DNA from 2 places in the Ochrobactrum vermis genome. Region 1 is predicted to be linked to the other one. Evidence: riboswitches for the same ligand, from Rfam matches in the RefSeq annotation. Region 1 holds a riboswitch; the other holds the start of a gene.
What was found. A riboswitch is a leader RNA that binds a small molecule or an ion and turns the genes downstream of it on or off. The one in region 1 is predicted to bind glycine.

Region 1 (14,864 bases):
GATCGCCACGAACTGGATGCCGGTATAGGGAACCGGGTCCTTGGTCGGCTTGGTCGGGTCGGCCGATTCAATCGCCTTGAGAACCGTCTCGGCGAAAGGCGCGGCCTTCTTGTACTCTTCATTGGCATAGGTCGACTGACGCGTACCCGGCGGAACAGCAACCCAACCTTCCGACTTGCCGACAAGTTCGACATAGCCCTTCGAAGTCGCCCATTTCAGGAACGACTTTGCGGCTTCCGCCTTCTTGGTCGATGCCGGGATGGCGAGGTTCCACGACCAGGCCCAAGACGAGCCGTTCGGCGTCACTTCAACGGGCGCCTTGGTGAAGGCGACCTTGTCGGCAACCTGACTCTGCTTCGGATCGTAGATGCGGCCCGCAGCCGAGGTGGCGTCGATCCACATAGCGCAATGGCCGGTGGAGAACAGCGCCTGATTTTCATTGAAGCCGTTCGAGGTGATTCCGGGAGGGCCTGCTTCTTTCATCAGATCGACGTAGAAAGTGATGGCCTTTTTCCAGGTATCCGAACTCATCTGCGGCTTCCAGCTCTCATCGAACCAGCTGCCGCCGAACGTGTTCACCAGTGTCGAAAGATAGGCCATGTTTTCGCCCCAGCCCGGCTTGCCGCGAAGGCAAAGACCGTACTGTTCTTTCGATTTGTCGGTGAGTTTGGTCGCGAATTCCTTGATCTCGGCATAGGTCGGCGCATCCGGCATTTTCAGGCCGGCAGCTTCGAACAGATCCTTGCGATAAAGGGTGAACGAGCTTTCCGCATAGAATGGCACGGCGTAAAGTTTGCCATCGACGGTCAGACCGGCGCGTACCGGCTTGATGAGATCGTCATAGTCGTAATCGTCGCCGAGATCATCGACCGCAAGAAGCCATCCGGCCTTGCCCCAGATCGGGGTTTCATAACCGCCGATGGTCATGATGTCGAACTGGCCGCTCTTGGTTGCGATGTCGGTGGTGACACGCTGGCGCAGCACGTTTTCTTCAAGCACCACCCAGTTGAGCTTGTTGCCGGTGGCCTTTTCCCATTCCGGCGAAAGCTTCTGCATGATGATCATATCGGCATTGTTGACCGTTGCGATCGTGAGTTCCTCCGCCCACGCCGAACCGGCCAGCATCGCGACGCCAGTGGCAGACGCAATAAGCCCTATCACATAAGTTTTGGTCCGCATTTCGTCTCCTCCTTTACGAATGCATAGCAAAATTCTTACATATGTAAAATTTATGGCGCGGCTATCCGTAGCTTGTCAAGCACGGTTTTCAATTATGCGTTGCGAGGAGAAACGACCGCATTGTGAACAGTTCTCAAGGCTGAAATCACGGACATTTCCACCTGCCAAATTCACGAACTGATGTTTTAGCACATATGGGTATTCACCGCATCATTCTCCACGAACACATTTGCCTGCTTGACGTTTGGCCCAGCCTTTGACAATTTGACTGCACTTCGCCTGAAGGAAAATAAAGGCGAGCAGAGCTGGAGGAACATCCTGAAATCGTTGAAGAAGCGGCAACAGGAGCCAGACGTTCTCCTGAGAAATCAGCACATTCCAGTTCATATGACTGTTTCGCACAAAACAGCATTGCTGCGTGGAGCAAGTCCGCGGCTACTGACGAACAGGACTTAAAGACGTGCGCAAAACGATACGCACCATGGAAGATTTCTCGGCATTCGTAGGGCTCTCCCGCCCGACGGTTTCAAAATATTTCAGCGATCCTTCTTCTGTCCGCCCCAAGACCCGCGAAATCATAGAAGCCGCGATCAAGCAATCCGGCTTTCGTCCCAATCTTTTCGCGGTGAACCTCAATCGACGTCGCACGACAATCCTGGGGATAATAATTCCCAATCAGCTCGATCATTTCTACATGGCGATGACGAAGCGATTGCAATCGCTTGCGGAGCAACGTGGCTACCTTGCGATCGTCCTGTCATCCGATGGCAAACCTGAGTTGGAAAAGCAGGCAATTGAAACTCTGCGTTCGCTGAATGTCGCGGGCGCAATCATTGCGCCGCTTGGCGAAGCGTCGCAACATTCGACGCTGGCGCGTCTCGCCGACGACGTCCCTATCGTCTATGTCGACTCTCCCCTCGACAACACTTCGCCTTTTGTCGGCACGGATAATCTCAAATCCTTTCATCTCATTGTCGATTATCTATGCCGTTCAGGCAGCGAGCCCTGCTATTTTTCGATGCCGATGGTCAATAACAACGCGATCAAGCGGCAGGATGCCTATCAACAGGCGATGGAAAAGCTCGGTTATGAACCGCGCATCATTGATCTCGAACAGAGCCGAAGCTGGGATTTCGAAAAATATGCATTCGAGCAGACCGCACGAATTTTGCGCGAAAAGGGCCGTCTCCCCACAAGCACGGTTCTGTGCTCCAACGACCGCATCGCCTTTGGCGTAACCAGCGCACTCTGGCAGGCTGGTTTAAAAATCGGCAGACTCAAGGATTGCGACGTTCGTGTTGCCGGTCACGATAACAATCCGCTATCGGAATACACGTGTCCGCCGCTTACTACCGTAGCACAGGATTACAATGAAATCGGACGGCTGGTGATTGAGCTTTTGTTCAGAACTCTAGGTGAGACGATGGACGACCGGCTGGAGCTTCCGGAAACCCAGCGCATTCTCCTCAATGCCGAAATCAAGCTGCGCATGAGCGCATGAAAATGGCGGGTTACCCCGCCATTTCAATTTCCGTTGACTAGTTCAGGCCAAGCGTACCGCGCAGCGTGGAAAGATCCTCCGCCAACGTAGTGACCGGACCGGCAAGCGCCTTACGATCATCATCCGACAGCTTGTCATAGGACTCGTAGCCGTCGCCCTTCTTGTACTTGGCGAGAATGTCGTCCACCGTCTTGAAGTTGGCTTCCACCTTCTTCACGAGGTCCGGATTCTCTTTTTCCAACAGTGGCTTGAAAAGCTCGACAATTTTCTGGGCGCCGTCAACATTGGCCTTGAAATCCCAAAGATCGGTGTGGCTGTAGCGATCCTCCTCACCAGAAATCTTGGTTGCGGCCACTTCTTCAAGCAGGGCAGCAGCACCACCGACCACCTTTTCCGGCGGAACAGTGAGGTCTTTCACACGCTTCTGAAGTTCCAGTACATCGGCGTAAAGCTTGTCGGCAACCGGGGCGAGCCCTTCGGTGGAATTCTGTGCGAACAAGCCATACTCAATACGGTGAAATCCGGTGAAATCTTCCGATTTCTCGCCATTTTCATGATCATCGGCACGACTGTCGATCGAAGCGTCAAGATCGGCGAAAAGCTCGGCAATCGGTTCGATCTTTTCGTAGGAAACGCGTGAAAAAGGATATAGCTCCTTCGCTTTCTCCAGATCGCCTGCCTTGACCGCATCGGTAAAAGCCTTCGTATCCTTTACCAGGATAACGAGATTTTCCTGCACGTAGACCTTGTAATCCGCGATGGGCTGAACAAGGTCCAGCGGTGAAACTTCGGCCTTGGCTGCGCTGAAGCTCAGCGTGAGGGCAACGGCACATGCCGATGCCAGCAATGGCAGACGATACTTCATATTTTGCCTCTCCATATAGGGCGCATTGCGGGAATGCGCGTTAAATCCAAGCTTGAGATGCGATCCTCACCCGCGGGCGTTCTGCGGACCGCTTGCCTCTAAAAGTGCGCGCGCGTAGTAGTCCTTGTGATCCTGAACCCCCGGCAGCGCGAAGAAATACCCGCCTCCGATAGGCTTCAGATATTCTTCCAGCGGTTCCCCGTTGAGCCGGTTCTGGACCATGATGAAGCCCTTCTCCAGATCGGCCTGATAGGCGATGAAGAGCAGGCCCATATCAAGCTGGCCCGACTTGCTGACACCGTTGGAGTAATTGAATGGCCGACGCAAAATAAGGTGTTGTTCCGCATTAGCGTCACGCGGATTTGCCAAGCGAATATGGGAGTCCAATGGCGTCACCTTGCCGTCGACATCCTTCGCGTAATTGGGAACATCAGCTTCAGTCTTGCCGTCGAATGGTGCCCCGCTGTTCTTGAGGCGTCCGAAAATGGCTTCCTGTTCCTGCAGCGGTGTGCGGTCCCAGCGTTCGACGAAATTGCGGATGATGCGTACAGCCATATAGCTGCCATTGATCGCCCAATCCGGTTCTTCGTTTTGTTTCTGCACCCATAAAATGCGGTTCATCAGCGCCTCGTCGGACGAATCCGGATTGGCGGATCCATCGCGGAAACCGAGGAAATTCCGGGCACTTTCCTTCGCCTTGGGCGAGTGTGGCGGCTGTACAGGAACCGTTCCTTCCTGTTTCCATCGCACCATCAGAAGATCGGGCATGTTCTTCATAATATCGCGCAGGGCATGGATGTTCGTGTCTGGCGTATTCGAACAGAACTGTAGTACCAGATCCCCATGGCAAATGTCCTTCTGCAAGGCATCATTGGGGAAACCGGTCATGCGCTGTAGAAGTTTCGGCTTCAACGGCTTCAGACCGAAACGATCATCGAACAGTGACGCACCAAGCGCGACCGTAACCGTGAGATTATCCGGCGTGACCACCGGTCCAAGAATACCGGAATCCGATGGTGGAAACTTCGCATCCAGTTCCGGCGGTTCGCCGCCCTTCATCAAGAACTCGGCTCGCTCCGTGAGCATCTTGAACATACGTTCCAGCTCGACGCGGTCGCGCGCCAGCACATCGAAAGAAGCGACAAGACCGGCAGCGGGGCGGGGCGTAACGATGCCCGGCTGATGCTTCCCGTAAAAAGGCTGGCTTTCGTGAATCTTGTCACTTTCCGGCGCGTTGGTCACACTTTCAGAAGAAAGCGCATAGGCCGCCTGCGGGGCGGCAAGCACACCGACAACGGCCCCCGCAACACCGGTTGCTCCGGCCCCCATCAGCAATGCGCGCCGACTGGCAGAAACAGGCTCGTCAGTAGTTATCTTATCGGTTTTGAAAAATTTTTTGGTCATCATTCTACCCCAAGCTGATCACGGAGTTTCGTAAACTGTGCGGCGAGCGCAGCTGCGCCATCCTTTATTTTTGCCTTCTGGTCAGAGGACAGAGCATCGAATGGCTTGTAGCCATTGCCTTCGGCATCTGCATCGAGCAGCGCCTTGATCGAAACAGCATCCTTGTCGATGCCTTCAAAAGCCTTCGGATCAACCTTTTCAACGATCGGACGCAGAACGCTGGCTGTCTTGCCGGACCCTTCAAGAAGCCCAGACAAAGCTTGCAGATCAGTATGTGCATAGCGATCTTCACCCGCATCGGACGCAGTCGAAGCAAAGCGATTCAAAGCGGAAGCCGTGCCTGCCATCATGCGATCCGGCGAGATCCGAAGTCCCCGAATGCGCTCTTTCAATGCAGCGGCATCCTGCTCAAGCTTGCCGGCAACAGCCCTAAGTCCATCGACGGATTTCTGCTCGAAAAGACCGTACTCAATGCGGTGCAAGCCACCGAAGGCCGGGTCCTGCTCACGCTTCTCAAAATAGTCGGCGCGGGCGTTGATAGCGGTGTCGAGATCGGAGAAAGCTTCCGAAACCGGCGCAATACGTGCATAAGCTCCACGCGCTGGACCGTACGCAGCCTGCGCAGCTTCAAGATTACCGCTCGCTATTGCAGCGGAGAGCTCCCCAACCGCCTTCTGGAATTCAGTTACTTCAGTGGTGAGATAAATCTGATACTCGGCCAGTGCACCGATGAAAGCCGTGAGCGGGAGCTTACCCTTTTCTGCTTCACTCGCAGCAGTCGCAGTCACGATCAACTTCCCGCGCGGATTGGACAAAAGCCCGCAAGTGATCTGGTATTCGCCGGGCGTCAGCTTGGCGGTGAGTGTCTGCTTGAACCCTGGCGCAATATTTTCACGCTCTTCGAGAACCATCACGCCATCGAGGATCTCCCACTCGACCGTACGATCCGACTTATTGACTATTTCGAATACCGAGCGCCCAGCTGGAACTGTCAGTTCGTTCGGCTCACAACTCTTACCGTTTATCGCGACCTGTATTTTGTCGCCGGCTTCGGCGTGGCGCGCTTTATCCGATATACGAGATGCATAATAGAAGGCAGCGCCAGCCGCGAGCAGCAATAGTACTGCAAGAGCCAATCCAATGCGGACCAGGTTGCGCGACATGGGGTCTGCGGGTTTCGGGTTCGTCATGAAAATCTCTTTTATTGTGCGCTTGTTTTAATCTGGCTTGCGGTTGCCGATGCACTTGCTGGCATCAGGAACAGAATGAGCGCCGGAACGAGAAAGGCGACGTAGGCGATCACTTCACTAACAGTCGGTGTTGCGATGTAACCGAAAATGCCGGCCAGAACTGAACCAAGCGTGCTGTCGAGCGGAAGAATATCGCTCGCATCGAACACGACCGTCTGGAAGTGATTCCAGACACCGGCTTCGTGCAGCGCCATCACTGAATTGGCGAGAATGCCCGCAGCAATGATCAGAATGAAAACACCGGTCCAGCGGAAAAAGCGTCGAAGGTTCAGCCTCAGGCCACCTTTATAGATGCCATAGCCAACGACGGCAGCGAGCAATACACCAAGCAGCGCACCAAACGGAGCGGCAGCCCCCTCACTCTGCTGGAAAGCAGCCAGCAGAAAGAAAACCGATTCAAGCCCCTCACGCGCTACGGCAAAGAAGACCATCAGAATGAGGCCGAAGCCCTTATGTGTTGGTGTTTGAAACGCCGCATCGATGGAGTGATGCAGTTCCGCCTTGATGGAGCGTGCTGCCTTGCGCATCCAGAAAACCATCGACGTCAATACGAACACAGCGATCAGACCAATAATGGCCTCGAACATTTCCTGTGCTTTCTGCGGAAATTCCGCACTCAAAAGCTGCAGGATGGCACCAACGGCGAGTGACATAGCGAGTGCCAGCAAAACGCCGATCCACACCACAGGCATCCAGGCGCTGCGGCCGGTCTGATGAAGATAACTGGCTATAATGCCGACGATCAGCGCGGCTTCCACGCCCTCACGAAACATGATTAGAAAAGGTACGAGCATTCCAACTATCCAAAAGATAGAGAAATCGGCCTGTCAATCGGTCGCTTCCCTTCAAGCCCGGCATGAAGCCTTCGGCATTTGGTCATCTTTTATATCTGCACAGCCAGCGCTGCAAGCCAAATGAGCTTGACATCGATTGGAATGTTTTAGAATTGTTCTAATGATTTCATGTATTTAGGCCGCAACTATTTAATCGTGGTCGCAAACACTCAAACCACATAACTCAATTTTTTGTCTTATCTATCAGAAATAATTCGGGATTTTGTCGCTAGTCTCGTACCGAAATGAAACGTGCCATTTGCAGCCTAAGCGCATTCTTCACGTTGAACTGCTCGAAATTTCAAAAATTTCCGAAATGGTCAAAAAAATTTGTACTTTAGGGGTTGAAGATTGGAGCAAGCTGATCCATATCACAGTCACTTACCGCTGTGCCTCCTCCCATTGCGCGCGGTAAGTGTTCCCCTCTGGAGGTTTGCCCAATGTGGCACCTTCATAACTTAGCCGGACTTTTCAGTCCGGCTCTTTTTTTGCCCATAATCCTAATTTTTGCTTGTTTCACCGGAAACGCAAAATTTCTACAACTCTCTGTTTTGAAAAGATAAATCCGAAGCTTTTTTCTTCACTCTAAACACATTCTATATTATTAACTGAATTTCGGTTAATCTAAAAAATCCGATCAACCTCAGTAAAAAAAGCGCCGCGTTGCCGCGGCGCTTCTCATTCATAAATAAACAGTTTGTCTTAGCCGTAAGACGCAACCGGCGGACAAGAACAGATGAGATTTCTGTCGCCACCGACATTGTCAACGCGGCTGACCGGCGGCCAGTACTTGGCCGTTGCGTCGAATTCGCCGCCAAGGGCAATAGCCGGGAAAACCGCTTCCTCACGGGAGTAAGGATGCGTCCATTCCGTTGCCAGCGTATCGCCCGCCGTGTGCGGTGCATTGGCAAGCGGGTTGTCATCCGCAGGCCAGACACCATCGGCAACCTTTTTCGCTTCGCCTGCAATGGCAATCATCGCATCGCAAAGACGATCGATTTCCGACTTCGGCTCAGACTCGGTCGGCTCAATCATCAGCGTGCCCGCAACCGGCCATGACATGGTCGGTGCATGGAAACCATAGTCGATGAGGCGCTTGGCCACGTCTTCCACGGTGATGCCTGCACTATCTTTCAACACGCGCGTATCCACGATGCACTCATGCGCCACACGATCATGTGCACCAGTGTAAAGGATCGGATAAGCGTCCTTCAGACGATGCGCGATGTAGTTGGCGTTGAGGATTGCAGCCTCGGTTGCCTTCTTGAGACCCGCGCCACCCATCATGCGGATATACATCCACGTAATCACCAGAATGGATGCACTGCCAAACGGTGCTGCCGAAACGGCATGCTGGGACCCAAGATCAACATGACCCGGCAGATAAGGCACCAGATGCTTGGCTACACCAATCGGGCCGACACCCGGACCGCCGCCGCCATGCGGAATGCAGAAGGTCTTATGCAGGTTCATGTGGCAGACGTCAGCGCCAATATCGCAAGGGCGAGCGAGGCCAACAAGCGCATTAAGATTTGCGCCGTCGAAATAGACCTGACCGCCATTGTCATGGACGATTTCGCAGAAAGCCTTGATACCTTCTTCAAACACGCCATAGGTCGACGGATAGGTGATCATGAACGCCGCGAGATTATCGCGATGCTTCTCGGCCTTGGCCTTGAGATCGTCGATATCGATGTCGCCATCCGGGCGGCAATTGACCACGACAACGCTCATACCCGCCATAGATGCGCTAGCAGGATTGGTTCCATGTGCAGACGACGGGATCAGGCAGATGTTGCGATGACCTTGGCCACGCGACTGGTGATAATGGCGAATTGCGAGAAGACCCGCATATTCACCCTGACTACCGGCATTGGGCTGCAAGGATACGCCAGCAAAGCCGGTGACTTCGCAAAGCCATGCCTCGACGTCCGAGGTCATCTTGGCATAGCCGGTCGTCTGTGCGGCTGGTGCAAACGGATGCAGATTGGCAACCGTATTCCAGCTCACCGGCATCATTTCTGCTGCCGCATTGAGCTTCATCGTGCAGGAGCCAAGCGGGATCATCGCACGATCAAGCGCCAGATCCTTGTCGGCCAGACGACGCAGGAAGCGCATCATCTCGGTTTCCGAACGGTGCGAATGGAACACATCTTGTGTCAGGAAGCCTTCACCGCGTCCTTTGGACGGCGTCAGCAGATCGTCGTTACCGACTGGCTTTGCGCCAAACAGAACGGCGAGTGCTGCAAGATCGTCTTCGGTTGAGGTTTCGTCAAAGGTGACGCCAACAGTATCCGCATCGATGATGCGGAGCAGACGACCGCCCTTGTCGGCTTCATCAGCGATCTTTGCGGCCTTGCCGGCAACCTTGATGCTCACCGTGTCGAACAGGCTGTCACCGGCGATTTCGACGCCCGCAGCCTTAAGGCCAGCCGCAAAGCGGGCAGCAAGACCGGCAATACGCGTTGCAATCGCCTGCAAACCAGCCGGGCCATGCCAGATGGCATAGGATGCCGCCATATTGGCGAGCAGCGCCTGCGCGGTGCAGATGTTGGAAGTCGCCTTGTCACGGCGGATATGCTGCTCACGCGTCTGTAGCGCCAGACGATAAGCGGCACGGCCATGCGCATCGACCGACTGGCCGACAATGCGGCCTGGAATGATGCGGGTCAGCGGTTCGGATACTGCCAGATAGGCAGCATGTGGACCGCCAAAGCCCATCGGCACGCCAAAGCGCTGCATGGAGCCGACAGCCATGTCGGCACCCCACTTTGCCGGAGCCTCAAGAATCGTCAGCGCCAGCGGATCGGCAACAGCGATTACCAGAGCGCCCTTGGCTTTTGCATCAGCAATAACGGCTGTAAAATCGCCGTAAACGCCCTTGGTATCCGGCCACGGCACGATGACCGCAGCGGTGTTGTCGTCAACCGTGCTTCCGGCTTCAACCTGCCAGCCAAGCGGCTCGGCACGGGTGTTGATCACATCGACGTTCTGCGGATGCAGATCGCCTGCGAGCAGAACGCGGCTGCGCTTGTCGCGATGATGACGAACGGCAACGCCCACAGCTTCGGCAACAGCAGTTGCTTCATCCAGCAGCGATGCACAAGCGACCGGCAGACCGGAAAGCTCGGCAACGAGCGTCTGGAAGTGAAACAGAAGTTCCAGACGACCCTGGCTGATTTCCGACTGGTAAGGCGTATAAGCCGTGTACCAGGCCGGATTTTCAAACAGGTTGCGCTGAATGACGGGGGGCGTCTGCACACCATGATAGCCCGCACCGATGAAGCTCTTCTTCACCACATTGCGGCCCATGATTTCATTGAGCTCCGCAAGTGCTGCGTGTTCGCTCAAAGCTGCAGGCAGATCGAGCGCGCGGTTGAGGTGTATGGATGCCGGAACAGCCTGCGTGATCAGCGTTTCCATGGAAGGAAGACCGAGCGCTGCAAGCATTGCGCGCTCGTCTTCAACTCTTGGCCCGATATGACGGGCAACAAAGGGGAGAACCTGTTGCGTCATTTCTTTATCCTACGAGTTTGTCGTAACCAGCCTTGTCGAGAAGTCCCGAAAGCTGGCCTTCATCGGAAAGCTTGAGCTTGAACAGCCAGCCTTCGCCTTCAGCAGCCTGATTAATAAGAGCCGGATCGCTCGAAACGGCGTCGTTAACTTCAACCACTTCGCCATCGACTGGAGCATAAACGTCGGAAGCGGCTTTGACCGACTCCACAACCACAATGCCCTCGCCCTTGGAAACGGTGCGACCGACGTCCGGCAGATCTACGAATACGAGGTCGCCCAGCTGTTCCTGTGCGTGGATCGTGATGCCGACAGTGGCAACGCCACCTTCGACGCTGATCCACTCATGATCTTCGGTGAACAGGATATTGGCCATGGATATCATCCTTTGCGATAGCGATGCGGTGTGAAGGGAAGTGCCGACACGTCTACGGGAACCTTGTTGCCGCGAACGTCAGCGAAAATGCGGGTGCCAGGAACTGCGAGGCTGGCCTCGACATAGCCCATAGCGACCGGGAAACCGGCCGATGGACCGAAACCACCGGAAGTAACGGTGCCAATCTGGCGACCGGACTCATCAAAAAGGTCGGCTCCGCCACGTACTGGCTGACGGCCTTCCGGCTTGAGGCCAACACGCTTGGCGGTTGCACCCTTGGCAATTGCGTCCAGCACGGCTTTGGCGCCATTGAAGGCAGCCTTTTCTCGCACTGACTTGGTGATTGCCCATGTGAGACCGGCAGAGACCGGATCGGTTTCCGGCGTAATGTCCTGACCGTGCAGGCAAAGACCTGCTTCCAGACGCAAGCTGTCGCGGGCAGCAAGGCCGATCCATTCGACGCGTTCGTCGGCCAGAAGCTTGGTTGCAAGTGCACGCGCCTCATCAGCAGGCAAGCCAATCTCGAAACCGTCTTCGCCGGTATAGCCCGAACGGGTCATGAACCAGTTGGGATTAGGTTCAAAGCCGCACATAAAGCCGAGCTCTGCACCTTTAAGACCAGCATCCGTAATGACGCTTTCGGCTTCCGGACCCTGAATTGCCAGAAAAACGCGATCCAGCGGATTGACGGTTACATCCTTACCGGACGCAGCTTCATTGAGATGCTCAATATCGGCATCAGCATTGCCAGCATTGGCAACAACCATGAAACGGTCTTCGCCAAGACGCGTGACGATCAAATCGTCAAGAACGCCGCCCTTGTCATTGAGGAAGAAAGTATATTTCGACTGGCCGGTTTTCAGAACCGACGGATCAAGCGGACAGGCTTCGCTCAGAAGCGCAATTGCATCTGCGCCCGAAACTTCGATCAGCTTCATATGTGAAATATCGAAAAGGCCAACATGCTCACGCGTGTGAAGATGTTCCTTCATCACGCCGAGCGGATAGGTGATCGGCATGTTCCAGCCGGCAAAGCCGCCGAAGCGTGCGCCAGCTTCTTCATGCAGATCCTGCAAAGGCAAGGTATTCAAGTGTGCGGTATCGCCCATAACAACTCCAGAGTCGCACGTGTGCCTCCGCAAAATGCGGCTGCTTCGTGCCCCTCTGTCTCAGGCCTGAGAGACTCGCATGGCTATATAGAAAGCCATACTTACACCTTCGGCGCAGGGTTTCCCCCGACTTTCCAGAGTTGTCTTACCCGTCTGCGGTTCCTTGTACCTGAGAGATTTCGGGCGATTTCCCCTTCGGCGGCCAGTTGGCGCTCTCCCGCAGACAGACAGTGCAAAAACATCATTCAGCATGACGTCCCGACACCCGACGAAACTCCCTTAACCCAATCCGGCGCGCAAGTCATGTGGAATTGTTGTCTCTAACCGACGATATCCCGGACTTTTGCGACAAAATCTAAAGCTGACGGGAGGTCCAGATCTATACTCTATAATACACGCATATTACGGCACGGACGAGACCGCATAATTACCCGCCCGACACCCTCACGAGCATCTCTATCCGCCACATTGTGTGGAGATCTTTCCCGGCAAGCAAATTTTAAAAGAAGTTTTAACCAGTTAGCCGCTGAAGCAGCCTGAATTCTGGCGATTTCCCCACTTGGACAGATGATTGTGATGGCATGATGGCCAAGCTGCGTAAAAGGCGTGCAATTGACAAGCTTTAACGCATTGCAGCTATGCAAATCTGTCTCTCCAATTCGAAATGCTTCGAGCCTATATGCTGTTTGCAACAAAGAGATAAGATTTTACTAGGTGAGAGAAATGAACCTGATCCGCTCGTACAACAATTGGCGCCGCTACCGTAACACGGTAAATGAACTGAGCCGCCTGAGCCCACGCGAACTGAACGACCTTGGCATTCTTGCTTCGGAAATCCCGTTCGTTGCACGCAAGGCCGCTGCTCGCTAATAGCGCCTTCGGAAGGCATTGGCCTTCTTCAAGGATCGCGAGTCCCCATAACCGCGCGGTCCTACAGTTTCCAGAATATCACCGGGGTTTTCTCCTCCTCCCATTCCCTCGGTGATTCAAGACCGGATATCCTCCTCCCAAGTCCGGTCTTCCCCATAAAATACCCGTCGCCTCCTCCCGCGACGGGTATTTTCGTTTGTGGGGTACTTAAACTTCTTGCGAGGCGAGCCTCGCCGCACCGCGCCTGTCGAACGCAACCGAGATTGCGAAGACGACCAGACCTGACAATGCGAGTAATGCACCGACTGTACCCGTCGATGTCCAGCCATAACCCCATGCAACCGCCAGCCCGCCAAGCCATGCTCCCAATGCATTGGCAAGATTAAGTGCGGAATGGTTGAGGGCTGCGGCCAGCGTCTGTGCGTCCGCCGCCACATCCATCAGACGCGTCTGCAAGGCAGGGACGAGCGCAAATCCGCCTCCGACCAGAAGTACATTCAAAAATGCTGTCACCGGATGCTGCATGAGGACGGGGAATACCAGCATGACTGCCATATCATAGAGCAGCACCAGGCCAACCGTTCCCATGACCGAGCGATCCGTCAATCGCGAACCCACTATATTGCCAAGCACCATGCCCAGACCGAACATGGCGAACACGAAAGGCATCCATTTCACATCAACATGAGAAACCTCGGTGACTGTCGCCGCGACATAGGTAAAGACGGAAAACAAGCCACCCGTGCCGATGGCACCGATTCCGAGCGTCAGCCAGACCTGTTTGCGGCGAAACGCTCCCAGTTCGCGCAAGGGTGACGCTCCCTCGTCCGCAGGCTGTTTGGGCACATAGATCGCAACCAGCACCATGGTTAGAATTGCAATCAAGCCGACCGCGCCAAACATTGCACGCCATCCGGCAATCTGACCGAGAGAAGTCGCAAGCGGCGTCCCGCACAATGTGGCGACGGTCAGTCCCATCATCACCCGCCCTACAGCCTGCGCACGTTTTCCCGGTTCCGCCAATGATGCAGCGACAAGCGAAGCCACGCCGAAATAGGCCCCATGCGGGAAACCGGCAACGAACCGCATCATATAGAGACCGGCATAGTCCTGCATGAATGCGCTTGCGAGATTGCCAAAGGCGAACAGCCCCATAAGCAGAAAGAGAAGCTTACGACGGTCCAGCCTTGCGCCAATCACGGCCAGCACCGGCGCACCAATCAGAACACCAAGCGCATAGGAGCTGATGAGGTGCCCGCCTTGCGGTATCGTCACATTGAGGTCGCGGGCAATATCGGGCAGCAGCGCCATAATGGCGAATTCACCGGTGCCGATACCAAAGCCGCCGATGGCAAGCGCTAATTCCGCCAGTCGTATAGACGAACGCGGCGAAGTTTCCGGCACGGAAGCCGAAGGCTGAATTTTTGACATGAATGAATGGGCCTGAAGGGAATGGAGGATGTCGGACAACCCTACCACTCCTTTCAAGCAAAGGCGACATGCATTGTCGCGCGCTTTGACGGCGCGGCGATAACAGATTACTTGGCCGCAACCACCTCAATCTCGACCTTGAATTCCTCGCGCGTGAAGCCGGAAACGATCATCAGCGTCGAGGCCGGTGCAGGCTGCGGGAACAGCCTGTCGCGAACGTCCATATAAGGACGCATATATGCCCGGTCAGTGACGTAGGCGTTGATGCGCACGACATCGGAAAGCTCCATACCGCCATCGCGCAGGATACGGTGAATATTATCGAAGCAGAGTTCGGCCTGAGCGCCTGCGTCTTCCGGCACGCTGGCATCGGGAGCGATACCAAGCTGACCGGAGCTGAAAATCATTTCAGCTCCGGCTTCTACCTTGACGCCATGACTGTAGGCGGCAAACGGCACCGCCATGTCAGCGGGCAGCAGATGTTTCAAAATATTCATCGTGAATCCTCAAGATTTCGGTGTGGCAGCCAACAT
Region 2 (14,864 bases), on a different contig from region 1:
ATATCTGCATGCTCTCGTAATATTGCGGCTGCTTCGTGCGGCGTTTCGGTATCTAACAATGCCGCTATTGCAGCTTCTAAAATCAAAAGATTCCGGGCTTTCAGATGCCTGAGACGCGCTTTTTCGGCGATCAAATCAAGTTTTTCCTGACCCATTTGATGCAGCCTCCTTCGTAGGTTTGGAGCGGCTCGAAAGCCGCTCCATTCATTATTGTATTTATTAGCGACGACGGCGATCATCGTAATCACTATCGCGGCGCTCGTCCCAGCCGCGACGCGAGGCTTCGGAATGTCCTTGCGGATCTCCGAACCAGCCACCATGGCTGCGTCCGCCGGAACTGCGGTCGTCATCACGACTGGAGTAACGGCGCTCGTCATCCCGATTTGAATAACGGTCATCGTCACGGCTGGAATAGCGACCTTCGTCATCGCGGGATGAACTGCGGTAAGTGCGATCATCGTCACGGCGTTCATCCCAACCGCGCCGCGCGGCTTCGGCATGGCCACGGGAATCCCCGTACCATCCCCGACCGCGGTCGTTATCATCATGCCGACCCGATCGACGGTCGTCGTCGTCGCTGCGGGAAGAATAACGACGCCGGTCATCACTATCCCTGTCATCACGACGCTCATCCCAACCGCGTCGCGCGGCTTCGGCATGTCCGCGGGAGTCGCCAAACCATCCGCCATGACCGCGGTCATCGTCATCGTAACGACCTGACCTACGATTATCGTCGTCGCGTCGGCTTTCTGCATAACGGCGACCGCTGCTTCTGCTGCGGTCATCATCACTTACAAAGCGGCCTTGCTCGTCGCGCTCTGGTGTATTGCGTGGCATTGTATCCTCCTTGTTGAAAATGGTACGCGCTTGCGCGTTGAGCTCCATGAGCTCTCTTCTCCGGCCACATTGTTGCAGCCGCGAGTCTCGGGTTTGTAAATCAAGCTGACTTCCCGGACGGAGCTGTCGCCGACCGGATTCTGATATTGTTTTGGACATCGGTGACGCCGGCACACGCCTCCACACAGTCTTCTGCCCGTCGCTTTTCCTGACGGTTCGACACTTGTCCTTGTAAGGTCACTTCGCCTTTTTTCACGGAAACCTCTATGTCGGACGCATCGAGCTCAGAGTCTTCCATCAATGCGTCAGACACATCCTCTTTGATGCGATCATCGCTTCGTGTGTATCCCTTTGGTCCCTTGCCGCGATGGATACCTGTCGTGCTCCTGGTTCTCGATGAATCATTTTGCGACCCATAGCCGGCAAATCGGCTATCCCGCGAAAAGGTTTCCCTTCGGGGGGAACTATATTCAGAACGATCATCGTTTTCGCGATAACCACGAGAGCGATAATCGCTTGAATATCGGTCGTCCTGATCGCGGTCACCGCTTCCACGCCCCTCATAGTCGCGGTCACGATCACGATCACGATCGCGATAAGATTCGTTGTAATAGTCGTCTCTATCTTCGTTTTGATACCGACCTGGCATAACACAAGCTCCTCTGGTCAAAATCCGAATGACGAGCATCCAAACCGCCGCGGTGCGTCATTGTTCCTCGTCGAACCAGAAATCTTCAAAGCTCCACTTCGATGCAGGAAGCTTTTTGAAAAATGAAACAAAAAGCTATCTACGAAGTTACCTATCCCCCCTGCCGTATGGCGAGGAAATTTTGGAAATCAGGGAGAGTTGGAAATGGCCACCACGAAGCAAAAAACGCTTGAAGATCTTTTCTACGACACGCTCAAGGATATCTATTATGCTGAGCGCAAGATTTTGAAGGCCTTGCCGAAAATGGCGCGGGCAGCCTCTGATGAGAATCTGAAAGATGCATTCAACAAACATCTTGAGCAGACTGAAGGCCATGTTGAACGTTTGCAGCAATGTTTCGAGATCCTTGGTAAGAGAGCCCAAGGCAAAACATGTGAAGCTATCGAAGGCATTATTGCTGAAGGCGAAGAAATAATTCAGGAATTTTCGGGCACCCCGGCTCTGGACGCTGGTTTGATTTCGTCTGCTCAGGCTGTGGAGCATTATGAGATCACTCGCTATGGGACGCTCAAGCGGTGGGCCGAGACGCTTGGTTATAGTGAAGTGGCCCGATTGCTTGATCAGACGTTGCAGGAAGAAGGCCAGACTGACAAGGATTTGACCAAGCTTGCCGAAACTTTGGTTAATCTCCACGCGGAACAACCCTGATATATAAATTGACAATGTGCTGATGCTTCCGAATGGAACATCATCCGCGTGACACAGTTTGTAAGGGACGGCGTTAGTCCGTCCCTTTTTGTTTTCTATGCTTTGGAACGGTTCAGTGATGCAACACTCACGTCCCACGAACTATGTTCTACAACCCGAGGAACTTGTTGAGCTGATTCCAGCCTTGCGCGCTTTTGCGCGGACTTTTTTCCGTCAAAAGAAAGACGCGGAAGATCTCGTCCAGGAAACGCTTTTGAAAGCTCTCGCTAACCGAGAAAAATACATTCCATATTCACCTTTGAAATCTTGGCTGTTCACCATCATGCGCAATAGTTTTTACACGCGAATCCGGGTGCAAAATAGAGAAGCACCCGGAATTACCGAGTGCATTTCGTCCATGGCAACCGTAGGCCCCTGCCAGGAAACCGAGATAGAAGCAAAAGATGTACAAATGGCGCTCAAAACGCTGCCTATTCACTATCGCCGCGTGGTTCTCCTTGTGGTATTGGAAGGCAACAGTTATCAGCGCGCAGCAGAACTCTGCGGTTGTTCCGTTGGAACCGTCAAAAGTCGCCTGAATCGAGCGCGCCATAAGCTCCATGACATGATGGAAGGGCGTTGAATGTGCGCGAGTTGAACGGCTTTATTTATGTTAGGGAACGACGTCCAAGGATGCATTCATTTCACAGCAAGCATATTCTGATTTTTGAAGACGGTTTTTTCCTGTCTGATGAGGTCTCACAAAAGCTTCAATCTCTCGGCGCTGTCATCATCGGTCCTGTTCATTCGACAGCGGATGCGCTCTACCATCTCGAAAGCGGTGTGATCGATGCAGCCATACTGGACGTGGCTATTGAACCGGCTGCGGTGCTGTCGCTTGTAGAAGCGCTTGAAAAGAGCAGAACTCCTTTTGTTTTCGCGTTGGCCGCTAATCCTTCCATGAGCAATTCAGGCTGTGCCGGGTTTGTACTGAGCCAACACGACGACGATCTTGTTGTCATTGCGGAAGCTCTTTTTCGTCAACGCCCCATGCTGCATTAGGCCATAGGAACTTAGTCAAGTTGATCCTCAGCAAGTACCGCTAAGGAAGGAAACCGTCATGAATAAAAAATACCCCGCGTCGCCATTTGACACGCCTCATCAATCCATGCCTGGCTTGACCGAACGTATGAATCCGAAGCCCGATCATGGCGAGAAATCTTATAAGGGATCCGGCAAGCCTGAAGGCCGCAAAGCGATTATAACGGGTGGCGATAGCGGTATCGGAAGAGCGGTTGCAATAGCGTTCGCGCGCGAAGGCGCAGATGTGCTTATTGCATATCTCCAGGAAGAGGCTGATGCACTCGAAACCCGTTCATTGATTGAGGCTGAGGGTCGCAAGGTCGTCTTGATGAAATGCGATATCCAGCGCCCCGAGAATTGCCAGAAAATCGCGCAGCGCGCCGCAGATGAATTTGGTCAGATCGACATTCTGGTCAATAACGCGGCACATCAGGCCAGTTTTTCTGAGCTGGATGATATCACCGATGAAGAATGGGACATGACTTTTAGGGTAAATATCCATGCAATGTTTTATTTGACGAAGGCCGCTTTGCCGCACATGAAGCGAGGTGCATCCATTATAAATACGGCTTCGATCAATTCGGACATGCCGAATCCGACTTTGCTCTCCTATGCGACAACCAAGGGCGCCGTTCAAAATTTTACGGCAGGTCTTGCACAATTATTGGCTGAGAAAGGCATTCGTGCCAATGCAGTTGTGCCGGGGCCGGTGTGGACGCCTTTGATCCCCTCCACGTTGCCGGAAGAGCCTTTGACATCATTTGGCAAGCAAACCCCAATGAAACGTCCAGCCCAACCAGCTGAGCTGGCATCCGCTTATGTTATGCTGGCCGATCCTCTCTCAAGTTATACTTCCGGTGCGACCATCGCGGTCACCGGCGGCAAACTCATTCTTTAACGTTCGATCGTGGAAATATAAAAAGTGCCCTGCCTCGAGGTGCAGAGGCAGGGCTAGCATCAGCTTGTCCGCTTGGCTTAGAGAGTAGCTGATGCAATCTTTTAAACGCCATTCTGAGCAAAGAGTTCCTGAACGCTTTTTGGCGATGGACTATGATGGATGTCCATCTCCTCTTTCATTCGGTGCTTTTGATGAGCTAGCCTTGCAGCCAGTTCCATCAATTGCGACCGCTCTCGCAAACCGCACTGATAGAGTTTAATAACACAAGCCGCGAGTTCGCTCGGTGAATAAGGACGGCCGCTTTCTTTGAGAATAATGGCAGCAGTGGTAAAACAGCTGCGCAAGAAATCTACCTCCTTAGGAGTATAAATGCAGCTCGCTTCGTTAAAAAACGGCATTTCCACCTCCCATTGTTGGACAGAAAATGCTACTTCAAACTCAGCCATATAAAAGACCGAGTTTTTCACAAAATATAACGACAACAACGCATCTATATGCCCCGTCAGCGATGAAGCTGACGAGGCATGCGCCTGCTAAAGCGAGCCCTGCCAACAGGCGCATGTTTGTCTAAAATGGGTCAGTTCTTATTTAAAGTATACAACTCATCGTCGTTCAAAAGTCGATATTTTCCCCTAGCCACCTTAACAAAAAAGGCTTCTGCTGATTTGCCTACGGTGTGGTCTGAAAGGAATGAATTATATTGGCCATAACGCCAGCCGTGCGCGTAAAGTCGAATGTCCCTCGCACCGAACGGTTCGTTCAAGCTTTTTTCAATTAATACGACGTAACGAATTCGCGTAATCACCGTTAGCGCATTATCTTTGCGCAGCTTCTGCGGCACTTCCCCTCTTTTGTTCCAATGCATGCTCCCCTCCCAGAGAAAACTTCGTCGACTTTTTTAACGCATGTCCCCTTAAGGTGTCTTGCACGCCCCGGGCAGACAGTTCGCCCGGAGCCTACAAATGTGGTTGATTAGTCTTGATGTTCCGGCATTTCTTCAAGCTGGGCTTTATTCCAGCTTGTTACCGCATGCACGTCGCCATTTTCATCTCGCATAAATTCGAGTTCGCTGATAGGAACGGCAACAGGTTTCGCTCCTATTCCAAGAAATCCGCCAACATCAACAATGACAGTGCTTCCAAGCCCCGCACCATGAACGTGATCGACTGTGCCAACTTTCTCATCGTCAATACCGTACACCGTCGCCCCTTCAATATTTTCAGCAACGAGTTCTTCATTCGCCAAGCGGATATGATTGGTGTGATCCATCTTCTTTCCTCCTTGTTAGGAAAGCGAAACATTTGCGAATGGGCATTTGTTCCCTGACCAGCACGTAACCAATTCCGTATGCTAATACTTTTTGCTTTTCGGGGGAACATTTGATCCGGCGAGAAGTTGGACCACGGAGGATCTTAGTGATGAAAACTAATTCACCAAAGAAAAGCGCTGGCGCTCGTATAAGGGGGATCTATCCCAAAAGGCGAGACCGGGGATAAAGTTCCTGGCTTTGATCCGGCAGCGGCACCGATGGAAACCGACGCAGAAGCTGGAGGATCCTCATTTCCTGATAACGATGCAATACCGCGATCAGGCGGAGATCCAACAAAGACCACTGAAAGTAACGCCTCCAGTCACGCGTCCGGCCTCCGGGGATGGGATTCCGATGAATCTACTCATTCCTCCGAGCGAACCGGAAGCATGCGAAAACGCCCAGCCTTTTTGTTCTGCTAGTTTATCCTAGCACTAATTGTTGTTGGATATTTCGTATTCGGATCGGTGAGGCAGTGAAAATTGAAATCAGGACATTGCATTGATCTTTTGGGGAGACAGAAATAGTGACCACTTATGAGATGCTACACAAAGGCGACGGCACCTGGTCTATCGTAGACAAGGCAACGAGACAGCCCTTAACATTTAAAGGTCGGCTTCAAGTTTCGCTTACAGAAGATGTGGCTAAAGAGGCTCTTGCGATCCTGGAGCGCATTGAACAAGAGCATTCGCAACAGTTACACGAAGGGCGACAGACGTAAAAACTGACTTCTGTGCGAGCCGCACCGGACGCAATCAACTCTCGAAGTCGCTTTCTTTCATATCGATCAAGCCTCTCGGCACATTGATCGGTTCGTCGCTGACACGGTGGACCTGATAGGACTTTACGTCGCGAAAGGCACTTGATTCGTTGGTTGTAAGGTCAACGTCTCCAATGGTTCTGTCGCAAATTTTTCAGCTGGGTATAAGCGTGCTTATGTCTGGGCGCAATTATGCTGCGAGGTCGGCAAAGACCCTGAATGGCGAACGGTTGTCATTTGTAAATTGCTTCTTGCGGATCATGTGAGCCACTTCAATGCCTGCAATGGTCGCTGAAGCTGAATGAAATGCCTTGAAACCTAGCATTTCTTTAGTGATCCGCTTGATGAAGCGATGATCCTGTTCAAGGATATTGTTGAGATATTTAATCTGCAGGATTTCAATCAGCTTACCTGTGCCAGTGATCTTCAGGATTGTGTTCATGGCCTGTGCACCAGCCAGATTGGCTCCACTTTTGTCAATGACGACCTTGTCCGGAGTGCCATTGCTTGCAATTGCTTTCTTAAAGAAACGCCTTGCTGCACCGAGATTTCGCCGCTCCGAAAGCATGAAGTCAAGGGTTTGTCCGTCGCGGTCAACAGCTCGATACAGATAGGTCCATTTCCCTTTGACCTTCACATAGGTTTCATCCACTCGCCAGGAGCCACGTGTCGGGCGTTTACGTTTCTGTGCCTGATCAGCAATTTGCGGTGAGTATCGAACGATCCAGCGGTTCAGTGTGGCATGGTCAACATCAACACCACGTTCAGCCATTATTTCTTGAAGGTCACGATAGGAAACTGGATAGCGCACATAGAAGAAAACAGCATAAAGGATGACACTGTTGGGAAAGTGGGCTCCTTTGAAATCGATCGCCATACTCAGTTACCTCACCCAATTATGCACACTGAAGTGACAATAACGCAGAAGAAGTAAAAAAATCGCGACAGAACCCTCGGGCTCGGCAGCAAAAATTCTGGTGGTAGGCTGCAGGTGGGACAGTGTCAGGCAGGTCCCCGACACCATGCCGCCTCCACCGATCGGGGCGACGACTGCGTCGAGCTCGGGAATTTGGTCCAACAGCTCCTTCGAGCAGTTGGCCTGTCCCGCGATCACGCGTGGGTCGTTGTAGGGGTGAACGAACTCAGCACCCGATTTGGCCACGACCTCGGCGAAAACCGCTTCGCGCGATGACGTCGACGGTTCGCACTCAACCACTGTTGCTCCATATCCCCGCACGGCATCCTTTTTCGCCTGCGGTGCCGTGCGCGGCATCACTACAGTGCACGGAATGCCGCGGCGCGATGCAGCGTAGGCGAGGCAGATTCCATGGTTGCCGGAGGAGTGTGTCGCTACACCCTTGCGTGCCGGTTGCTCGTCTAGCCCGAACACGGCGTTGGTTGCTCCGCGAGCCTTGAAAGCGCCGGCTTTCTGGAGGTTCTCGCATTTGAAGAACAGGTTTGCACCGGTAATCTCGTCGATAATCCGCGACGTCAATACCGGTGTCTTGTGGATATAGGGCTCGATGCGCTCGTGTGCCGCAAGCACGTCGGCATAGGTGGGAATGTCCATCGATACGGTCTCCATCATGCCGCGATCTTGCTAGCCGCAGGGCCGTCGTTTCGGTATAAGTCCTGGGCCGCGGCAACACCCGATCCCAGCTTGATTGGTAGTCCGAGATCAACCATGCACATCTCAGCCGTGGCGATACCGGAGAGCATCACGACGTCGGAGAGGCAGCCAAGATGGCCAATTCGGAAGACTTGGCCGGTGAGATCCCCGATGCCTACACCAAAAGCCACACCGTATTTGCTGGCAGCGTGGGAGACGATCCGTCCAGCATCAAATCCGGTCGGCGTTTGGATGACTGTTACTGTGTCCGAATAAAGTTCGGGCCTGCGGGCGCATATTTTAAGACCCCAAGCCTGGACGGCCGCCCTGACCCCAGAGGCCAGCCAGTCGGTTGTGACGCTCGTATACCTGCGGCATGCCCTCGTCCAAAAGGATCTCGGTCGCAACCTTGAGACCGTTAATCAGACTCACGGGAGGAGTGTAGGGATATGTGTCGGCGTTGTAGCTGCCGAGCATGTCGCGAATATCGAAGTAACAACGCGGAAGTTTTGCGCTGGATACACATGCCATCGCCTTTGGCGAAAAGGCGGCAATCGCCAACCCGGCGGCTAACATGAAGCCCTTCTGCGATCCGACTATAGCGACGTCGACACCCCACTCGTCCATTCGAAAATCCATGGATGCGATTGAGCTGACCCCATCCACCAGAAGGAGTGCTGGATGATTTAGATCGTTGAGCACCGAGCGGACTGCGGCGACATCTGATGCAACTCCTGTCGCAGTCTCGTTATGCGTGACGAGGACAGCCTTGATCTCGAATGCGGTGTCTTTTTCGAGAATATCACGGAAGCGATCTGCAGGAGCGCCTTCACCCCATTGCGTTTCTACTGCGTCGACGGTCAGACCGTGGCGACGACACATATCGATCCATCGTTGGCTGAACACACCATACCGCCCTGCTAGGACGCGGTCGCCCGGAGAGAGGAGGTTGGTGATGGATGATTCCCATGCACCGGTCGCGGTGGAGGGAAAGAGTATTACCTCTGCGGTAATCGTGGCGAGAACAGCTTTGACGCCTTTCAAAGCCGGCCGCAATATCTCCCCGAACGCCGGGGACCTATGGTCCACAGTCGCTATGTCCACCGCCTTCCGAAGCGTCTCCGGAAGGTTCGTTGGTCCAGGAATGAAGGTCGGGTTCTGAGCTTTCATGGAAAGTCCTCCGTGCTGATGAAGGACTAACACAGGCGTGCTATCGTTGATATTTTTCTGAAAAAGTTTTTTAAAAAGACAATAAAATAGATATTGTTCAGCAGAAACATGCGCTTGTTTTTTTTTCAAAAAAAACGGTGACTTCAAATAGGCAAAGGAAGACTTGGCAATGGCAGAACACATACGACGAAGAGGGCGGCCGAAAGGCTTCGCTGCACCTCAATCACCCGTCACGAGCCAAGCCCTGACAAAGGCGCTCGACCTCCTGGCTTTTATTTCCGAGCGACCGGGTCTGACCTTGACTGAAATATCCGAGGGCCTTGGCGCATCGATAGCAACGGTTCATCGCTTACTTGCGACGCTCGAAGACAGAAGTTTCGTGGAAATCGAGCCGGCGCAACAAACCTGGTCAATCGGAGCAGAGGCGTTTCGGCTGGGGGCAGCTTTTCTTCGGCGCACCAACGTGGTGGAACGAAGCAGGCCGTTGATGCGAGACTTGATGCAGGCGACTGGTGAGACTTCGAATCTCGGAGTTCTCAGCACCGGGCAAGTGCTTTTCCTAAGCCAAGTGGAAACGCACGAGTCGATCCGCGCGTTTTTTCCGCCCGGAACGCTGTCGCCGTTGCATGCCTCGGGTATAGGAAAGGCCCTATTGAGCTGCCAAGACTCCAACGGCGTCGAAGCAATGTTGCAGAAAAAGCCACTGCAAAGGTTCACGAAAAACACCATCACGACAAAACACGCACTTCTCGATGAATTGAAGCGTATTCGGGACCAGGGTTTTTCGTTCGACGACGAAGAGCGGACTGTTGGAATGCGCTGTGTCGCAGCGCCTATCTTGAATGCTTATGGCGAAGCGATCGCCGGGGGTCTCGGTGTCTGGGCCGAGCCACAGGCTGCAGGGTAAAACGATTAGAAATTTCGGAGAGCTCGTGTTGCAAACCGCTTCGAAAATATCTTGTCAATTGGGCGCAAATACATAGCGAAATGTTTGCTGCGTTGCAAAAAGTATGCTAGCGAAAATGTACAAGAAGGAGGCGTGATCACGCCTGCGGCTGAGGAGATCGAACAACAGTTCCAACAAGCTATTCGGGAGAGATCCCATACGGACGCCGACGGAGCAATTCCCCAAGAAACTCTCAGGCAAAAGGACCGGGTAGCTGGAAAATCTGGAGAGTGGCAGTTTGCCCACCGAAGGGGATACCGCAACGCGGGAAGCTCTCAGGTACCGAGGACAGATGGGGAGAACGGATCGCAAGATCTTAATCGTTTGTCCACGGAGAAACTATGTCACATGTAGCTGTAATTGGAGCCGGTATCACTGGCATCACAACCGCGTATGCTCTAATCCGTCGCGGTTTCCGCGTTACGGTTTTCGACCGGCAGTCGTATCCGGCAATGGAAACTTCATATGCGAATGGCGGTCAGCTTTCCGCCAGCAATGCCGAGGTCTGGAACCATCCTTCCACACTTCTGAAGGGCATCAAGTGGATGCTTTCCAGCGACGCGCCGCTCCTCCTAAACCCCAAACCAACATGGGCGAAATACTCATGGCTCGCTGAGTTCGTGGCCGCGATACCCAAATATCGCGAGAACACGATCGAGACGGCGAAACTCGCGATACTTGCTCGCGAACACATGTATCGAATAGCCGAGGAAGAGGGTATAGCTTTCGACCTTGAGAAGCGCGGAATCCTGCACTTTTACAACGATCGTGCAAGCTTCAACCATGCAAGCGAGGTCAATAAGCTTCTCAACTCCGCGGGACTTGAGCGAAAGGCCGTAACGCCTGAAGAAATCAAGGCGATCGAACCTTCGCTGAAGGGCAATTTCTTCGGCGGCTTCTTCACCCCATCGGACGCGTCCGGCGATATACACAAGTTCACGAGAGGGCTGGCCGACGCTTGCATAAAACATGGCGCGGTCTTTCAACTCGCATCGGAAGTCGAGGGATTTCAACCGATCGGTAATCAGTGGATGGTGAGCTGGAACTCGTTCGAAGGCCCTGGTGTCGGATTAATGCAAGAACAGTGCTTCGATGCTGTCGTGGTCTGTGCGGGAAGCGCCAGTCGCCGCTTCGCAAAGATGCTTGGCGATCGGGTAAACGTCTACCCGGTCAAAGGCTACTCGATCACCGTTCATCTGGACGACGAAGAAAGTCAGGCGGCTGCGCCATGGGTCAGCCTCCTAGACGACGCGGCAAAAATCGTTACGAGCCGGCTGGGAACTGATCGCTTTAGGGTGGCAGGAACGGCTGAGATTAATGGGCATAACTTCGACATCCGCGCAGATCGAATTGCGCCGCTGGTTCGCTGGACGCGTCAGCATTTTCCCAAAATGGGTACCAGCCGCTCAGTGCCATGGAGCGGACTTCGTCCAATGATGCCGAATATGTTGCCGCGCGTGGGTCGCGGGCGTCGTGGCAATGTGTTTTACAATACTGGTCACGGTCACTTGGGATGGACTCTATCCTGCGCGACAGCGGAAATCGTCACTTCGAACATCGCTGAAAACTTGCCGGCTTGATTGCTAGGGGACTAAAAGGAAGAGGCGGGTCTCTGACCCGCCTCCCTCAGTATGAAATGTTTTGTTTCGTCGACCTAGTCGCCGCGCGCCTGAGCGTTCAGTCGACGGGTTGAGCCTGACACAGCGTAGTAGATCGCCATGCTGGCGACGACACCGATTGGCCATGAGAATGCGGCCCAAGCGCTGAACGCGGGAACCACTGAGACGCAGATCGTGATGAACCCTGATACGACCAACGACATGATCGCCTTCGAGTTATAACCGCCGCTGTAATAGTATTCGCCGGTCGAACGATCATCAAACAGAGCGTCAGTGTTGATGCGTTCCCGCTTGATCAGATAGTAATCGGTCATGATGATCCCGTACAACGGACCGGCGTTGGTGCATCAATCGCCGGTGAGTTTCAGAGTTTTTATAGCATTGGCTTTTAATGTTTTGGTTCGTTGAGAATTTGGATCAAGCCAATGCCTTTCAAGCACAATTCCGCCCGTCGTCACCGGATACCCAAGCAGAAGTTCAAGGTCACGAACTGGGCGGAGTACGAAGCAGGCTTGCGTCAGCGCGGGAGTGTTACTTTCTGGATCAGTGAAGCAGCTATAGCCGGATGGATTGCACCACTGCGCAAGACGCGCGGTGGTCAATGTCGCTATTCTGACCTGGCTATTGAGACGACGCTGATATGTGGCAAAGTGTTTAACCAGCCTCTGCGTCAGACAGAAGGCTTAATGGCCTCGTTGTAGCGGCTACTCAATGTTGAACTGCCGGTGCCAGATCACACAACATTAAGCAGACGCTGCGCCAATCTTGTTGTTTCCAGCTTAACCCGGTGCACCAGGAGGGATGGAACAGATGAACCTCTTCATGTGATCGTCGATAGCACTGGTATGAAGATATATGAAGCTGGCCAATGGCTTGAAGAAAAGCATGGCGCTAAATCTGCACGAAAATGGCTCAAGCTGCATCTTGCTATTGATGCAGATAGCAATCAGGTCATTGCAGAAACACTGACTGATCAAAATACAAGTGACCTCAGCCAGGTTCCTGATTTGCTTGATATGATTGATCGCCCCATCGCTTGTTTCATGGCAGATGGTGCTTATGACAGTGATCAAACCTATCAAGCTTTACGCAGTCATAGTCCCGGTGTGAGCATTATCATTCCGCCACGAATACGAGACTTACAAGAAGCGTCATATGGCCCACCTGATCAGCGTGACTGGCATAGCCGCACAAATGCTCAACGCGGTCGGATGGAGTGGCAAAATCTTACCGAGTATGGGAAGCGAGCGAGAGTAGAAAACGCCATAGGCAATTATAAATCAACAAACGGGCCAAAGCTAAGATCACGCAAATTCACCAACCAGAAGACTGAAGTTAAACTTGGATGCGGCGTCCGTAACCGCATGCTGCAGACACCACGCCCGAAATCCGTCCGCGTCAAAGTTGAAACCACATAAGCCAGCATCAAAGATCGGAATCCGCCACCAATTCGTTTCATGCAACAACGCCAAGGGTAAGTCAGAAAACGTGATGAATTTTCGCCCTGAAACGTTGCTAGATAGCTACCTCTAGTGAATGTCGGTATCGGTAGTTGCGTGCCCCCGCAACCAAAAATAAAAACCCGTCGCACAAGCGGCGGGTTTTGCCGTTTGAAGGGGCAGACATGCGCTTGCAACTGACGCTTCACTTCACTGCATCCGCAAAACTGAAGGGGTGAGGGGACGGAATTGTTCCACTGATCCAAATCCCGCCCGACCAATATCCTTGAGAAGCACGATCACCGGCAGGCATTACTGCGTGAGCCGGGTCTCGTCGAACCGACGGCGAACGGGACGGCTGTTTGGTGATGCGTCATCTGGGCGGCATTGAGCCTTCCGATCAGGCGACCTGCTTGCGGTAGATTGCGCGCAGGTCCGGACAGCTGTCGCATGGTGTTCGTCGGAGCGATATAAACAGATAGCCGTTGCCTCGCGTGCCTTTCAGGTTCAAATAGGCGCCACGTCTGTCATGCGTGGAACGGGTATCGGCTTCCCCCGCATGATCGATCATTTCATTGATGGAGATGCGTGATGCATTATTCTGCAGCTGCCGACCGTTATCAGTCGGATATGATCTATCGCCGCACTGGTCGAAGCGGTATCGATCTGCCAGCTATTTCGCTTGGTCTCTGGCACAATTTCGGCGGTCGGGATGTCTATGAAAACGGCCGCGCGATCCTGCGCCGGGCGTTCGATCTCGGCGTGACCCACTTCGACCTCGCAAACAATTATGGACCGCCTCCCGGCTCAGCTGAAGAAAACTTCGGCCGAATGATGGCCAGTGATTTTCGGCCCTATCGTGATGAAATGATCATCTCTTCAAAAGCCGGTTGGGACATGTGGCCGGGGCCGTACGGAGGCATCGGCGGCAGTCGCAAATACCTGATCGCCAGCCTCGACCAGTCGCTGAAGCGGATGGGGCTCGACTATGTCGACATCTTCTATTCGCACCGTGTGGACGCCACGACGCCGCTGGAAGAGACGATGGGGGCACTCGCGCATCTGCACCGTCAGGGCAAGGCGCTTTATGTGGGGATTTCCAGCTATTCACCGGAACTGACGCAGAAGGCTGCCGCGATCCTTCAGGAAGAGCGGGTTCCGCTTTTCATTCATCAGCCCAATTACAACATGTTCAATCGCTGGATCGAAAATGGCCTGCTCGATACGCTTGGCGAGATCGGAACCGGCTGCATTGTCTTTTCGCCGTTGGCTCAGGGATTGCTGACCTCCCGCTATTTGAACGGAATCCCCGAAGGCGCGCGGGCGAATCAGGGCGGCTCCCTGAAGGCCAGTGCACAGAACGAAGAGCTGCTGGCCCGTATCCGGGCGCTGAACGCCATTGCGGAACGTCGCGGTCAGACATTGGCTCAAATGGCTATCGCCTGGACACTGCGCGACCCGCGTGTCACCTCTTCGCTGATCGGGGCAAGTTCGGTAGCACAGCTTGAAAATTCACTGGGAGCCCTGAAGGGGTTGGAATTCAGCGGCGAAGAGCTGGCAGAGATTGACCAGTATGCGCATGACGGTGGAACCGACTGGTGGAAGAGTTCGACTTCGCTTTGATGTGTTAACGAAGAGCATGGTAAGGCCGTACGCTCAGCGTGCGGCCTTTCGCGTGAATGGATGAATGCAATTCACGCGGGGCGACGTAATTGCTATAGGCCAACGGGGCAAGGCAGTTCCCGTAGGAGCCTTTGGGGGAAAAGAATCAGGCCATGTCGCTGCGGTCGATAAAGGGCAGTTGAAATATCCGCTGATCCGGGCCGGGCTGGAGGCTATCGCCTTTTCTGGTGCTGAG

Region 2: linked by a shared signal. The riboswitch ahead of CQZ93_RS25665 (D-amino acid dehydrogenase) and the one ahead of gcvT (glycine cleavage system aminomethyltransferase GcvT) in region 1 are both predicted to bind glycine.

What each region holds. Positions count from the first base shown of each region.
Region 1 covers NZ_PCOC01000002.1:936,665-951,528, reverse strand. Annotated here, with positions in the region: gene CQZ93_RS18755 (ABC transporter substrate-binding protein) at 1-1,179, opposite strand, end outside; gene CQZ93_RS26715 (hypothetical protein) at 1,390-1,566, opposite strand; gene CQZ93_RS18750 (LacI family DNA-binding transcriptional regulator) at 1,661-2,680, shown strand; gene efeO (iron uptake system protein EfeO) at 2,718-3,545, opposite strand; gene efeB (iron uptake transporter deferrochelatase/peroxidase subunit) at 3,612-4,949, opposite strand; gene efeO (iron uptake system protein EfeO) at 4,949-6,139, opposite strand; gene efeU (iron uptake transporter permease EfeU) at 6,151-6,993, opposite strand; gene gcvP (aminomethyl-transferring glycine dehydrogenase) at 7,735-10,548, opposite strand; gene gcvH (glycine cleavage system protein GcvH) at 10,553-10,921, opposite strand; gene gcvT (glycine cleavage system aminomethyltransferase GcvT) at 10,927-12,030, opposite strand; glycine riboswitch at 12,177-12,260, opposite strand; gene CQZ93_RS18710 (DUF1127 domain-containing protein) at 12,754-12,900, shown strand; gene CQZ93_RS18705 (MFS transporter) at 13,108-14,331, opposite strand; gene CQZ93_RS18700 (RidA family protein) at 14,439-14,828, opposite strand; gene CQZ93_RS18695 (NAD(P)/FAD-dependent oxidoreductase) at 14,838-14,864, opposite strand, start outside.
Region 2 covers NZ_PCOC01000003.1:154,513-169,376, reverse strand. Annotated here, with positions in the region: gene CQZ93_RS25740 (hypothetical protein) at 1-788, opposite strand, end outside; gene CQZ93_RS27190 (BON domain-containing protein) at 938-1,486, opposite strand; gene CQZ93_RS25730 (YciE/YciF ferroxidase family protein) at 1,691-2,194, shown strand; gene CQZ93_RS25725 (sigma-70 family RNA polymerase sigma factor) at 2,313-2,816, shown strand; gene CQZ93_RS25720 (response regulator) at 2,819-3,235, shown strand; gene CQZ93_RS25715 (SDR family oxidoreductase) at 3,294-4,154, shown strand; gene CQZ93_RS26755 (hypothetical protein) at 4,256-4,600, opposite strand; gene CQZ93_RS25705 (hypothetical protein) at 4,732-5,019, opposite strand; gene CQZ93_RS25700 (PRC-barrel domain-containing protein) at 5,127-5,423, opposite strand; gene CQZ93_RS25685 (IS6 family transposase) at 6,414-7,100, opposite strand; gene CQZ93_RS25680 (pyridoxal-phosphate dependent enzyme) at 7,107-7,793, opposite strand; partial or broken gene bhcA (L-aspartate--glyoxylate aminotransferase BhcA) at 7,808-9,002, opposite strand; gene CQZ93_RS25670 (IclR family transcriptional regulator) at 9,172-9,909, shown strand; glycine riboswitch at 10,083-10,167, shown strand; gene CQZ93_RS25665 (D-amino acid dehydrogenase) at 10,290-11,528, shown strand; gene CQZ93_RS25660 (cytosine permease) at 11,603-11,896, opposite strand; partial or broken gene CQZ93_RS25655 (IS5-like element ISOcan1 family transposase) at 11,993-12,985, shown strand; gene mgrA (L-glyceraldehyde 3-phosphate reductase) at 13,598-14,629, shown strand; gene CQZ93_RS25645 (polysaccharide deacetylase family protein) at 14,694-14,864, shown strand, end outside.